2 regions of the Mycobacterium sp. NGS16 genome follow, and region 2 is predicted to be linked to the other one. Evidence: predicted binding sites of a transcription regulator. Region 2 holds the regulator's gene; the other holds the start of a gene.
What was found. The regulator LexA, encoded in region 2, represses DNA repair genes until DNA is damaged. The targets are predictions, from matches to a motif close to CGAACANNTGTTCG.

Region 1 (5,722 bases), on a different contig from region 2:
TGGGGCGTGCGGATGACCGCCTGGGCCAGACCCCCGTCGCCGCAGTCGAGCTGCGGGCCGGTGCTGCCACCGACGCCGAGACACTGGTCGATTTCCTGAGCACCCGCCTGGCGCGCTACGAGATTCCCACCGACATCGCCATCGTCGACGACCTCCCACGAACGCCCTCGGGCAAGGCCGACCTGGGCGCGGTGCGGGCCCTGATCGGAGCGCCAGGACAGCATGGCCGCTGACGCGCTCGACACTCTGCCGGAAGTCCTGGCCGCCCAGGCCCGTTCGCGCGGCCCTCACCCCCTGCTGATCTGCGACACCGAGCGGATCAGCTACGCCGACGCCGAGCAGCGCTCCGCGGTCTTGGCCGGACACCTCATTGCGCTCGGGGCCGGCAGGGGCACCCATGTCGGGCTGTTGTATCCCAACGGTGCGGCCTTCGTGGTAGGCATGTTTGCGGCAGCCCGCATCGGCGCGGTGGTGGTGCCGTTCCCCACCTTCGCCACCGCGCCGGAGCTGCGCCGCCAACTGGCCCACAGCGATGTGCAGATCCTGCTGGCCGCCGAAACGTACCGGTCCCACGACTATCGCCGGCGCCTCAGCGAAGCGCTCTCCGACGCCGACATCGCCGGCGCGGCACCGTTGTTCAGCGCCCATACCCCGCAGCTGCGCCACGTGGCGTTCGACGCCGATGCGGTCGGCATTGACGTTCCGGCCACGCTGAAAGCCCTCGAAACCGATGTCGACGGCAGCGATCCGCTGGCCATCGTCTACACCTCCGGGTCGTCCGGCGCGCCCAAGGGGGTGATACATACCCATGCCGGTCTGCTCGGCCACCAACGCAACCTCAACGAGCTCCGCCGGCTCACCGCATCCGACATCTTGTTCTGCAATTCACCGTTCTTCTGGATCGGGGGCTTCGCCTTCGCACTGCTGGCCACCATGCTGGCCGGATCGACGCTGCTGTGCTCCAACGCCACCGACCCCGGCGCCACGCTGGATCTGCTGGAGGTTGAAAAGCCCACCGTGACCAATGGTTTCGTCAGCGGGATTTCTGCGTTGGCGCAGCATCCCAGTATGGCCCGTCGGGACCTGTCGTCACTGCGCCGCGGCAACCTGTACCCGCTCATGGCACCCGAGACCCGTCCCACCGACCCGGAGCTGCGGCACAACATGCTGGGGTCGACCGAGACCGGCGGCCCGGTGCTGCTCAGCGAGGACGACACCGACCAGCCCGAGCACCGGCGCGGCAGCTACGGCCGACCGGCGCCCGGGTTCGAGTGCCGCGTCGAGGCCGGTGAGTTGTTGGTGCGCGGGCGCTACCTGATGCAGCGCTACCACAAGCGCAGCCAGGAGGAGTCCTTCGACGCCGACGGCTGGTTACACACCGGGGACCTGGTCCGCGTGGACGCAGACGGCTTCTACTACTACCTGGGCCGGCGGGACGCGCTGATCAAGACCGCCGGTGCCACTGTGTCACCGGCCGAGGTGGAACGCGCCATCGCGAAGGTGACCGGCGGCACCGTCGCCCACGTGGTCGCTATCCCCGACGCCGACCGCGGACAGCTGGTGGCCGCCGTCCTCGAGTGCGACACCGAGATCGACGAACAATCGCTGCGCGAACGGCTGAAAGCGCAGCTGTCGGTGTACAAGATCCCCCGCCTGTTCGCCACGATGCCGGCCGCCGAGGTCCCGCTGTTGTCCAGCGGCAAGGTTGACCGGCACCGGCTGGCGCAGCTGTTTTCGCGGAGCTCCGATGTCTGACACCGTCGACGCCCTGGTCCGCGCCCGCGCGGCCGCCTTCCGGGACAAGCCTGCGGTGATCGATCCCGTCGACCGGATCGGCTACGCCGACCTCGACGCGTCCTCACGCGACCTGGCGGCGGTCTTGGTGGCGGCCGGCGTCGGCAAGGGCACCCGGGTCGGGCTGATCATGCCCAACGGCGTCGACTGGGTGCGGACCGCCATCGCGCTGACCCGCATCGGAGCGGTGCTGGTTCCGCTGAGCACGCTGTTGACCGCACCCGAGCTGACCGCGCAGCTTCGCGTCGCCGCGGTGCAATTCCTGGTCAGTGTGGAGGAATTCCGCCGGCGCCGTTACCTCGACGGCCTCGAGGCAGCGCAAGCCGAACTGCCTGCGCTGCAACGCCTCTGGACCGCTGACCGGTTGGCGTCGACCACGCCCGAGGCCGATCCGGCACGGATCGTCGACGCACTGGCCGCAGCCGTCACGCCCAGCGACCCGCTGGTGATCATGTTCACCTCCGGCAGCAGCGGCCCGCCGAAGGGCGTACTGCATTCGCACGGCAGCGCCTTGGGCGCCGTCCGCGCCGGGCTGGCGGCCCGTTGCATCAACGCCGACACCCGGCTGTATCTGCCGATGCCGTTCTTCTGGGTCGGCGGTTTCGGCGGCGGTGTGCTGTCGGCGCTGCTGGCCGGGGCGACGCTGGTCACCGAACCGATCCCAAAACCGGACACCACGTTGCGGCTGCTGGAAACCGAACGGGTGACGCTGTTTCGGGGCTGGCCCGATCAGGCTGAGGCACTGGCCCGCCACCGCGGCGGCGCCGATCTGTCGGCGCTGCGGCCCGGAAGCCTGGAGGCACTGCTTGCTCCGGAGTTGCGCTCCGCACCCGGGGCGCGGGCCAACCTGTTCGGGATGACCGAGTCGTTCGGCCCGTACTGCGGCTACCCGGCCGACACCGACATGCCACCATCGGCCTGGGGTAGCTGCGGAAAGCCGTTCGCCGGCATGGAGGTTCGGATTGTCGACCCCGAGACCGGTGTGCCGGTGCCGCCCGGGGCGATCGGGACGATCCAACTGCGCGGACCGCACATCCTGCGCGGCATCTGCCGCCGCAGCCGCGAAGACACCTTCACCGTCGACGGCTTCTACCCCACCGGCGATCTGGGCCGCCTCGACGACGACGGATTCCTGTTCTACCACGGCCGATCCGACGACATGTTCAAGGTCAGCGGCGCCACCGTGTACCCGAGTGAGGTGGAGAAGGCACTACGGGCCATCGACGGTGTCGAGGCCGCCTTCGTGACCAACGTGTCCGACGGCGACCGGGACCGGGTGGGGGCGGCCGTGGCCTGCGATGCGCTGACCGTCGAGCAGTTGCGCGCGAAGGCCAGTGAACTCCTGAGCCCGTTCAAGGTGCCATCGGTGTGGCTGTTGGTCTCGGGTCCCGAGGACGTTCCGCGCGGGCCGACCGGCAAGATCGACAAGGCCCGCCTGCGGGAGATGCTGACCGAATCAACTGCCGAAACGCCCAGGTGAGCGCGAGCCCCCATCGGGCACCGGCCCGGTTCGCGGTTATCCCCAATTGCCGGTCTATCCACAATTGACCCGCGGATGGAGGTCCTATCGCTCATCTGTTCGATAGCGTGACGTCATGTCGATCAGCGATGAGGTCTTGCTCCCGCAGGAGGCCGCGCGTGCCGCTGTCCGCGCTGATCTGGACCTCGTCGATGCCGCTTACGCGCGGATGCGGGCCGCCGACACCGACATGGTGGGCAATGCGTTTCGTATCGAGGTCGCCGAACGGCTGGAAACCCAGCACCGGGTCAACCGCGGCTTGTCCTACCGCATGTTCGGAGAGATCGAGCAACCTATCGACAGCTTGGGCGAAGCCGAACTGCCACCGCACACCAGCGCCCGTGATGCCCTTCGGCAGCGGTTACGGATCACGCGCGGCGAAGTCCGGCGCCGCTTCGCCCTCGCCGCGCGCATTCGGCGCCGCCGCAGCCTCACCGGCCCCACTCTGCCACCCGCCCTACCCGAACTGGCCGCCGCCATCGAGAACGGTGAGCTCGGTGAAGACCACATCACCACCATCACCAAAGCCCTCGACCACCTACCTGCCAAGGCCACCAGCGCGGACCACGAACAGGCCGAACACCTCTTGGTCGCCAACGCCCGCCGCCAGGACTCCCCGTTCGTGGCCGCCGTCGGGCGCAGCATCGCCGACACCATCGCCGAACGCCTCGGCCACTACAGCGACGTCGACCGCGCACGGCGGCGCACCCTGAGTCTGGGTCCCCAACAGCACGATGGCATGAGTCGCGTTTCGGGCTGCATCGACCCCGAAACCCGGGCCTACCTCGAAGCCGTCATTGCCGCTGTGCGGCCGGGGCACCACCTACCCGACGCCGACACACCGGACCTGCGCAACGAAGGCCAGCGCGCTCACGACGCCCTCAAGATCGCACTGCGCCACGCCATCGAATCCGAAAAGCTGGGCACCCACCGCGGTACCCCCGTCACCGTCATCGTCTCCACCACCCTGACCGAACTCGACCAAGCGGTCCACGCCACCAAGGACCTCTCCGTCGCCATGCCGGCGGCGGCACGTACCGGCGGCGGCTCTCGGCTGCCCATGCGTGACCTCATCCGTATGGCCGCCAACTCGATTCACTACCTTGCGGTGTTCGATGACCACTCCAACCGCCCGCTGTACCTGGGACGCAGCAAACGTATCGCCACCGCCGACCACCGCATCATCTGCCACGCACGAGATCGGGGCTGCACGAGACCGAACTGCACCCAACCGGGGTACCGCTGCGAGGTACACCATTGTCCCGGCTGGGCCGGTGGTGGACGCACCGATGCCGACGCCCTCTGGTTCGCGTGCCCTCACGATCACGCCGGCGAAACCAACGGCCGCTATACCACCACGCCCCATAACGGACGCCTCGCATGGAGCGACGGTAGTGGCCCACCTGAGATCAACCACGCCCACCACCCCGAGGAACTCCTCAACGACCCCGACGGAGTTCCCTAGCGGCGCCGAGATGGTCAGCCGTTCCGCGGATCTCGCGTACGGACTGTCACTGCGAGGCTACGGTGCGGTGCATTGTGCGTCGGCCGCCCGACTGGCCGATGACACCGTCGTCGCCGCATCCGGTCACCAATACCTACTGTCGGCATGACCGAGCTGGGCATAGCAACTTACGACACCGGGCGGTCTTGATCCACCACACCGCGTTCGACGAGGTGATCGATCATCGGCGCCGCCCCGGCGGCCAGGTGGTCAGCCATCGCGGCGCGCGCCAGCTGCTCATCCCGCTTGGCCAGTGCCGCCAACACCGCGCGGTGGTGCCGGATCGACTTCGCCGGCCACCCCGCGACCGTGGGAAACACCGATTCTGGTGCGTAGCGGGTGATCTGGTACATCAGCTGAGCGAGTTTGGGTGAGTCGGCCGCGACGTTGATGGCGCGATGGAACTCGTGGTTGAGCCGGACCGCGGCCGCTTCGTCATCACCGGCGTAGGCGGACTCGAGTTGGTCCTGGATCTCTTCGAGCTCGCGCAACTGGTCATCGGTGATATTGGCCGCCGCCCGCGCCGCGAGCTCACCGCCGATGTGCGCCTGGACATCGGAGACATCGGTGATATCGCGCCGGGTCACCGGAAGCACCACGAAGCCGCGGTGCGGCTGCTGGTCGAGCAACCCTTCGGCGCGCAGCCCGAACAGCGCCTCACGCACCGGCGTCACGCTGACACCCAGCTCGGCCGCCAGTTGGTCCAGCCGCACGTACTCCCCGGCGGCATAGTCCCCGTTGAAGATCCGCTTGCGGACGAAACGGGCCACCTCCTCGGAGAGCTGTGACCGCGCCGGGAAGTCGGGGGCACTCACTTGTCAGACCCGGTAGTCGGCAAGCAGCCGCTTGCTGATGATCTGCTTCTGGATCTCACTGGTGCCCTCACCGATGAGCAGGAACGGGGC
Region 2 (5,722 bases):
CGGCTGACGGCTCCATCGCCGGCAGCAAGTTCAACGCTTTTGCCGCCGACGACGACCCGGTGATCTTCTTCAGCCCGGACAACGGCGCCTTCGTGGTGCGCAGCGCGATGAAGGTCGCGTGGGACAAGCTTGACGGAGCGTCGGGAAAGCTGGGTGCCCCGGTGGGCGACCAGACCGTCGACGGCGACCTGGTCTCGCAGAAGTTCACCGGCGGGACGGTCTCTTGGAACCAGGCCACCAACACCTTCAGCACCGAACCGGCCGAGCTGGCGCAGGCGCTGTCGGGCCTGCAGATTCCCGGGATGAACCTGCCCAACGCCAGCACGTCCACCGCGCCCGGTGTCAGCAAGGAGACGCACTGGAACTGGTTGTGGGTGCTCATCCCGGTGGCGGTGCTCGTGGTGCTCGGGGCGCTGGCCGGCGCGGCGATGTGGTGGCAGCGGCGCCGTCCGGCGCCGGAGCCCGGGCGCGCACCGGTCGCCGTACCCGCCCCGGTCAGCGACGACTACGACGACGATGACGAGCAGTGGGCCCACCACGAGCAGCAGGATCACGAAGGCACGGTGCGGCTGCCGAGCCGCTACGGCGGCTCGTCGTTCGGTGCGGCACCCGAGGCGGAGACGCCGGGGATGCCGGATGCACCCTGGCTGCATTACGGCGAATCCGACGCGGGGGAGGACGTCGACGACGAAGACGAGGCGGACACCGCGCCGACCCGGGTGGTCAGCGAGGAGGAGCTGGGCACCGGGCGACACGCGGTGGGCCACGCGGCTTCCGGCGCGGAATCGCGGGGGTTCGGGTCTGGGGCGCAGTCGCGCACGTTCGGCTCCGGCCAGCGCAGCTACGGCGTCGAGGAGTCGGCTCATCCGGTGATGCACCTGCCGCTGGACGACCCCTACCAGCAGCCGGAGGGCTATCCGATCAAGGCGAACATCGGTTCGGGGCTGTACTACACGCCGCAGAACGCCCTGTATGACGACACGCTCGCCGAGATCTGGTTCGCCACCGAGGATGCGGCCCGGCTGAACGGCTTCACCAAGGCCCGCTGATCAGCGCAGCGGCAACGTGTTTCGTTCGCCGGTCGGGCGCGGCCCGAAGATCCGTCGCTGATCTTCGGTGATCGCGACGTCGTCGATGCTGGACTCGCGGCGGCTCATCCGGCCGTCGTCGGCGAACTCCCACAGTTCGTTGCCGTAGCTGCGCCACCACTGACCGTCGGCGTCACGGCTCTCGTACTGGTAGCGCACCGCGATCCGGTTGCCGTGGTAGCACCACAGCTCCTTGCGCAGGGCGTAATCGCGTTCGCGTGCCCACTTGCGTCGCAGGAAGGCCACGATCTCGGCGCGCCCGGTGATGAACTCGTCACGGTTACGCCATACCGAGTCGTCGGTGTAGGCCAGCGCCACCCGGTCGGGATCCCGGGTGTTCCAGGCGTCCTCGGCGGCAGCGACCTTACGTCGCGCCGAATCCTCGTCGAAAGGCGGACAGGGGCCGAACATGGTGACCTCCTTGCTGATAGCTCACGGCGTCAACCGCGCGACAGCCTGCGCGGCCGGAATGATGTCGTGGATGCGATGGATCGTCTCTCCGGCGTAGAGCGCCGACCGTTCGACGACGGCCGGGTCCATGCCGGCCAGCGGCAGCGCCGGGGTGTACAGCGGTACCGCCACCCGCTGCAGGGCAAGCATCGCGTCCTGGGCGCCCACCGGCATCAGCCGGCTCAGCGGCGCACCGGCCCGATTGAATGCCCGCACCGCCGGCGGGCCGAGTTCGCTTCGGGCACACCAGCGTTCGGTGAGCGCGTTCGGCACCACCCGGTGCGCCAGTGGCCAGCCCATGCCGAACAACATGGTGCGGATGGTGCGTTGGGCGGCCAGCACCTTCTGCTTGTAGCCGGGGTGTGCACACGACTCCTCGGTGAGCAGAAAGCGCGTCCCGGCAACTGCGCCGGCGGCCCCGGCGGCCAGCAGCGCCCGGACATCGTCGGCGTCGGCGACCCCGCCGGCCGCTAGCACCGGTGCGCCGTCCGCGGCCTGAAGGACCTCCGGCAGCGTCACCTCCAGTGGCCGGTCGGCCACCAGGTGCCCGCCGGCCTCGACGCCCTGGGCCACCAGTCCGCTCGCGCCGGCGGCCAGCGCCCGGCGGGCCTGCGCGGCGTCACCCGCGGTGCACAGCACCGGGATTCGTGCGGTCCGCAGCGCTGCAATCCAGCGTGCGGGCGCGCCGTCGTGGAACACCACCAGGGCGGCACCGGCCGTGATGCAGGCGTCGATGTGGGCGCGGCGGGCGAACGGGACCAGCAGATTGGCCGCGACCGGCCGGCCGCCAGCCAGCGTCACGGCACGATGCAGCTCTGCGGCGAAGCGGCGCGGAGCGCTCAGCCCGACCGTGCCCAGCGCGCCGGCCGCCGAGACCGCGCCGGCCAACTCCGCTCCGGCCACACCGCCGCCCATCCCGGCCTGCATGACCGGGGCGCTCAATCCCAGCGACTCCAGCAGGTTCATCGGTGCCGGCCAACCGGAGCCCGGACGGTGACGCAGCACCGCCGCTCGCAGGGGGTCAGCGCCGCGCGCTGCGGCAGCTCGCCGGCGCCTTCCAGCATGCCCTGGATCAGCTGCAGATTGAGCCCGCACACTTCTTGGGTGTACTGGCGTGCCAGTTGCTCGAACGGGCAGTTGCGCAGCTCGATGTCCCCGTCGCCGTTGACCGCCGGCTCGTAACCGCACTCGCAGAGCGCTTCGAAGACGCCCTGGCCGGTTGCCCCGGCCCGCCCGGCGCGACGGGCCGCCGCCGAGATCTCCGCGCGTACGGTGCCGGCGTCATCCGCCACCAGGGCGGTGACCAGCAGCTCGGCCAGCAAGCGATAGTTGCGCGGCGGCACGCTTACCGACAGCTCGTCGCGGGTGCGTGCGTAGCGTTTGGCCGGGCGCCCGGCGCCGGGCCCGGATCGGCCGGCGGGCCGGGCGTAACTCACCGCCAAGATCCCCACCTCAGCCAGTTTGTCGAGGTGGTAGGCCGCCAGGGTGCGGCTGATGCCCGCCGCGGCCGCGGCGTCTTCGCGAGCCACCGGTTCATCCGACGAGGCGACGTACTGGTAGAGCCGCTGCCGCACCGGATCGTCCAGCGCGCTCAACCCGGCTAGCGGATCCAGGCCGCCGCGGGGAGGGGTGCTCATCGTCCCAATGTAACACCAAAAAATATTGACAAATAGGGTTGCGTGCCGCCACGCTAAGGCCCAACGCGGACAAATCGATGGGGGAGAGTGCGATGTCGGTAGCCGTCTACGCGGACCTGCGGCTGGTCGATCGGCCGGTGCCGGACCTCGATGCCGCCGAACAGGCCGCCGCGGCGTTTCTGCAGGCGCTGGGCGTCTCCACCACCGAGGCGGGGCTTGCGGACACCCCCCGCCGGATGGCGCGAGCCTATGCCGAGATGTTCACTCCGAAGCCGTTCGAGGCCACCACCTTTCCCAACGACGAGGATTACGACGAGCTGGTGCTGGTCCGTGACATCCCGTTCCGGTCGATCTGCGAACACCATCTGTTGCCGTTCACCGGAAGCGCCTGTGTCGGTTACCTGCCCGGTGACCGCATCCTCGGCCTGTCCAAGCTGGCCCGGGTGGTCGACTACTTCGCGTGCCGGCCGCAGGTGCAGGAACGTCTCACCAAACAGGTGGCCGACTGGCTCACCGACCACCTGCAGCCACGTGCCGTCGGGGTGGTGATCCGCGCCGAGCACACCTGCATGACGTTGCGTGGGGTACACGCCACCGGCTCGACCACGGTGACTTCGACGCTGCTGGGCACGCTGCGCACCGATGCCCGCTCCCGGCAGGAGTTCTTCTCGCTGGTCGGAATCGGCGGATAGCCGACGGGCCCGCGGTTCAGACCTTGCGGATGACGGTGACGACCTTGCCCAGCACGACCGCGTCGTTACCCGGAATGGGGTCGAAAACAGGATTGTGCGGCATCAGCCACACCTGACCGCCGGCCCGTTTGAAGGTCTTGACGGTGGCTTCCCCGTCGATCATCGCGGCGACGATGTCGCCGTTGTCGGCGACGTTCTGCTGACGCACCACCACCCAGTCGCCATCGCAGATCGCGGCGTCGACCATCGACTCGCCGACCACCTTGAGCAGGAACAGCTCTCCGTCTCCCACCAGTTCGCGGGGGAGGGGGAAGACATCTTCGACCGCTTCCTCGGCCAGGATCGGCCCGCCGGCGGCGATCCGGCCGAGCACCGGGACGAAGGTGGGTTCGGGCAGCGCGTCGGAACCGGCGAAGTCGGTCCGGGGCGCCGCGTCTGAGGGCCCGGCCGATTCCTCGGGGCCGCGGACGTCGACGGCGCGGGGCCGGTTGGGGTCGCGCCGCAGATAGCCCTTGCGCTCCAGTGTGCGTAGCTGGTGGGCGACCGAGGAAGTCGAGGTCAGCCCGACGGCGTCCCCGATCTCCCGGATGCTCGGGGGATAGCCCCGCTCGTTCACCGAGGCGCGGATGACGTCGAGGATGGTGCGCTGCCGGGCGGTCAGCGGTGAATCGGGCACAGCTGCAGGTCCCGGGGCCGCCGTCTTGCTGCTATCGCTCATGAAGGCGAATGTAGTCGCATCGCCGCAATTAATCAAACATGTGTTCGAGGTATGTCGCGCGAGCGTTCGAACGCGGCCGAGACTTGTCGGTGGGCACCGCTAGCCTATTCGACAACGAATCGATCACATGTTCGGACATCGAACATACAATCGATTATGATTCGAACAGTCGAGCGAATACCGGTCGCCGACGCCGAGTGAGGGAGAACCGCACATGATGCTCATCGACACGATCGCCCCGACGTTCGAACCGGCCCGGCCCGAGCGGGTCCGGGCGCATCGCGTTGCCGGGACGTCCGGCCGCGCCCACCCGGTCCAGACCCGTCCCGTGCGCCTCGCCCGGTCGCGCCCGGGCGGGGCGCCGCTGCGGCACCACGGCGCCGGGGTGCTGATGTCGCGCACGGCGCACCGCCCACGGCCGGTCAAGCCCATCACTCCGGTGACCACAGTGGTGCTGGCGCTGATCGCAGCGGGGATCACGGTCTGGCTGGGGCTCATCGCCCAGTTCGGTGCGGCGATGGCCGGCGGCGGCGCCCCCGCGGTGCCCGAACGGCTGGGCGTGGTGCGGGTGCAAAGCGGCGAGAGCCTGCAGCGCCTGGCGGCCCGGGTCGCGCCCGATGCGCCGACCGCGCAGGTCGTCGACCGGATCCGCGAACTCAACAGTCTGGAATCGGCGGCGGTGGACGCCGGCCAGCCGCTGATCGCGCCGATCGGCTGACCGTTGATGCCCGGCCGGCCGCGGCCTGCGGCTACTGCGGCGCGCCGCCCGGCACCCGCGCAGGTACGCTCACAGTTGTCCCAGTGGTCCGGATCGCCTCAGCGCGTGCGGGTGTCCGGCTCTCGGCACGGCGAAGGAGCGGCCATGCATTGCCCGTTTTGTCGCCATCCAGACTCCCGGGTGGTGGATTCCCGCGAAACCGACGAAGGTCAGGCCATTCGCCGCCGCCGGTCCTGCCCGGAATGCGGTCGTCGCTTCTCCACCGTGGAGACCGCGGTGCTGGCCGTGGTGAAACGCAGCGGCGTCACCGAGCCGTTCAGCCGGGAGAAGGTCATCAGCGGGGTGCGCCGGGCCTGCCAGGGCCGCCATGTCGACGATGACGCGCTCAACCTGTTGGCCCAGCAGGTCGAAGACGCGGT

Region 1: AC5Y4Q_RS01915 (HNH endonuclease signature motif containing protein) is a predicted target of LexA. The motif match lies at 3,363-3,376, and genes of this name have one in related genera.

What each region holds. Positions count from the first base shown of each region.
Region 1 is NZ_JCALEE010000001.1:389,076-394,797, reverse strand. Features, by position in the region: gene AC5Y4Q_RS01930 (class I adenylate-forming enzyme family protein) at 1-233, shown strand, start outside; gene AC5Y4Q_RS01925 (class I adenylate-forming enzyme family protein) at 223-1,755, shown strand; gene AC5Y4Q_RS01920 (class I adenylate-forming enzyme family protein) at 1,748-3,274, shown strand; gene AC5Y4Q_RS01915 (HNH endonuclease signature motif containing protein) at 3,390-4,778, shown strand; gene AC5Y4Q_RS01910 (GntR family transcriptional regulator) at 4,946-5,632, opposite strand; gene AC5Y4Q_RS01905 (acyl-CoA dehydrogenase family protein) at 5,636-5,722, opposite strand, start outside.
Region 2 is NZ_JCALEE010000008.1:56,781-62,502, forward strand. Features, by position in the region: gene AC5Y4Q_RS17245 (sunset domain-containing protein) at 1-1,049, shown strand, start outside; gene AC5Y4Q_RS17250 (nuclear transport factor 2 family protein) at 1,050-1,499, opposite strand; gene AC5Y4Q_RS17255 (NAD(P)H-dependent flavin oxidoreductase) at 1,521-2,504, opposite strand; gene AC5Y4Q_RS17260 (helix-turn-helix transcriptional regulator) at 2,501-3,175, opposite strand; gene folE (GTP cyclohydrolase I FolE) at 3,268-3,867, shown strand; gene lexA (transcriptional repressor LexA) at 3,884-4,585, opposite strand; gene AC5Y4Q_RS17275 (LysM peptidoglycan-binding domain-containing protein) at 4,800-5,303, shown strand; gene nrdR (transcriptional regulator NrdR) at 5,448-5,722, shown strand, end outside.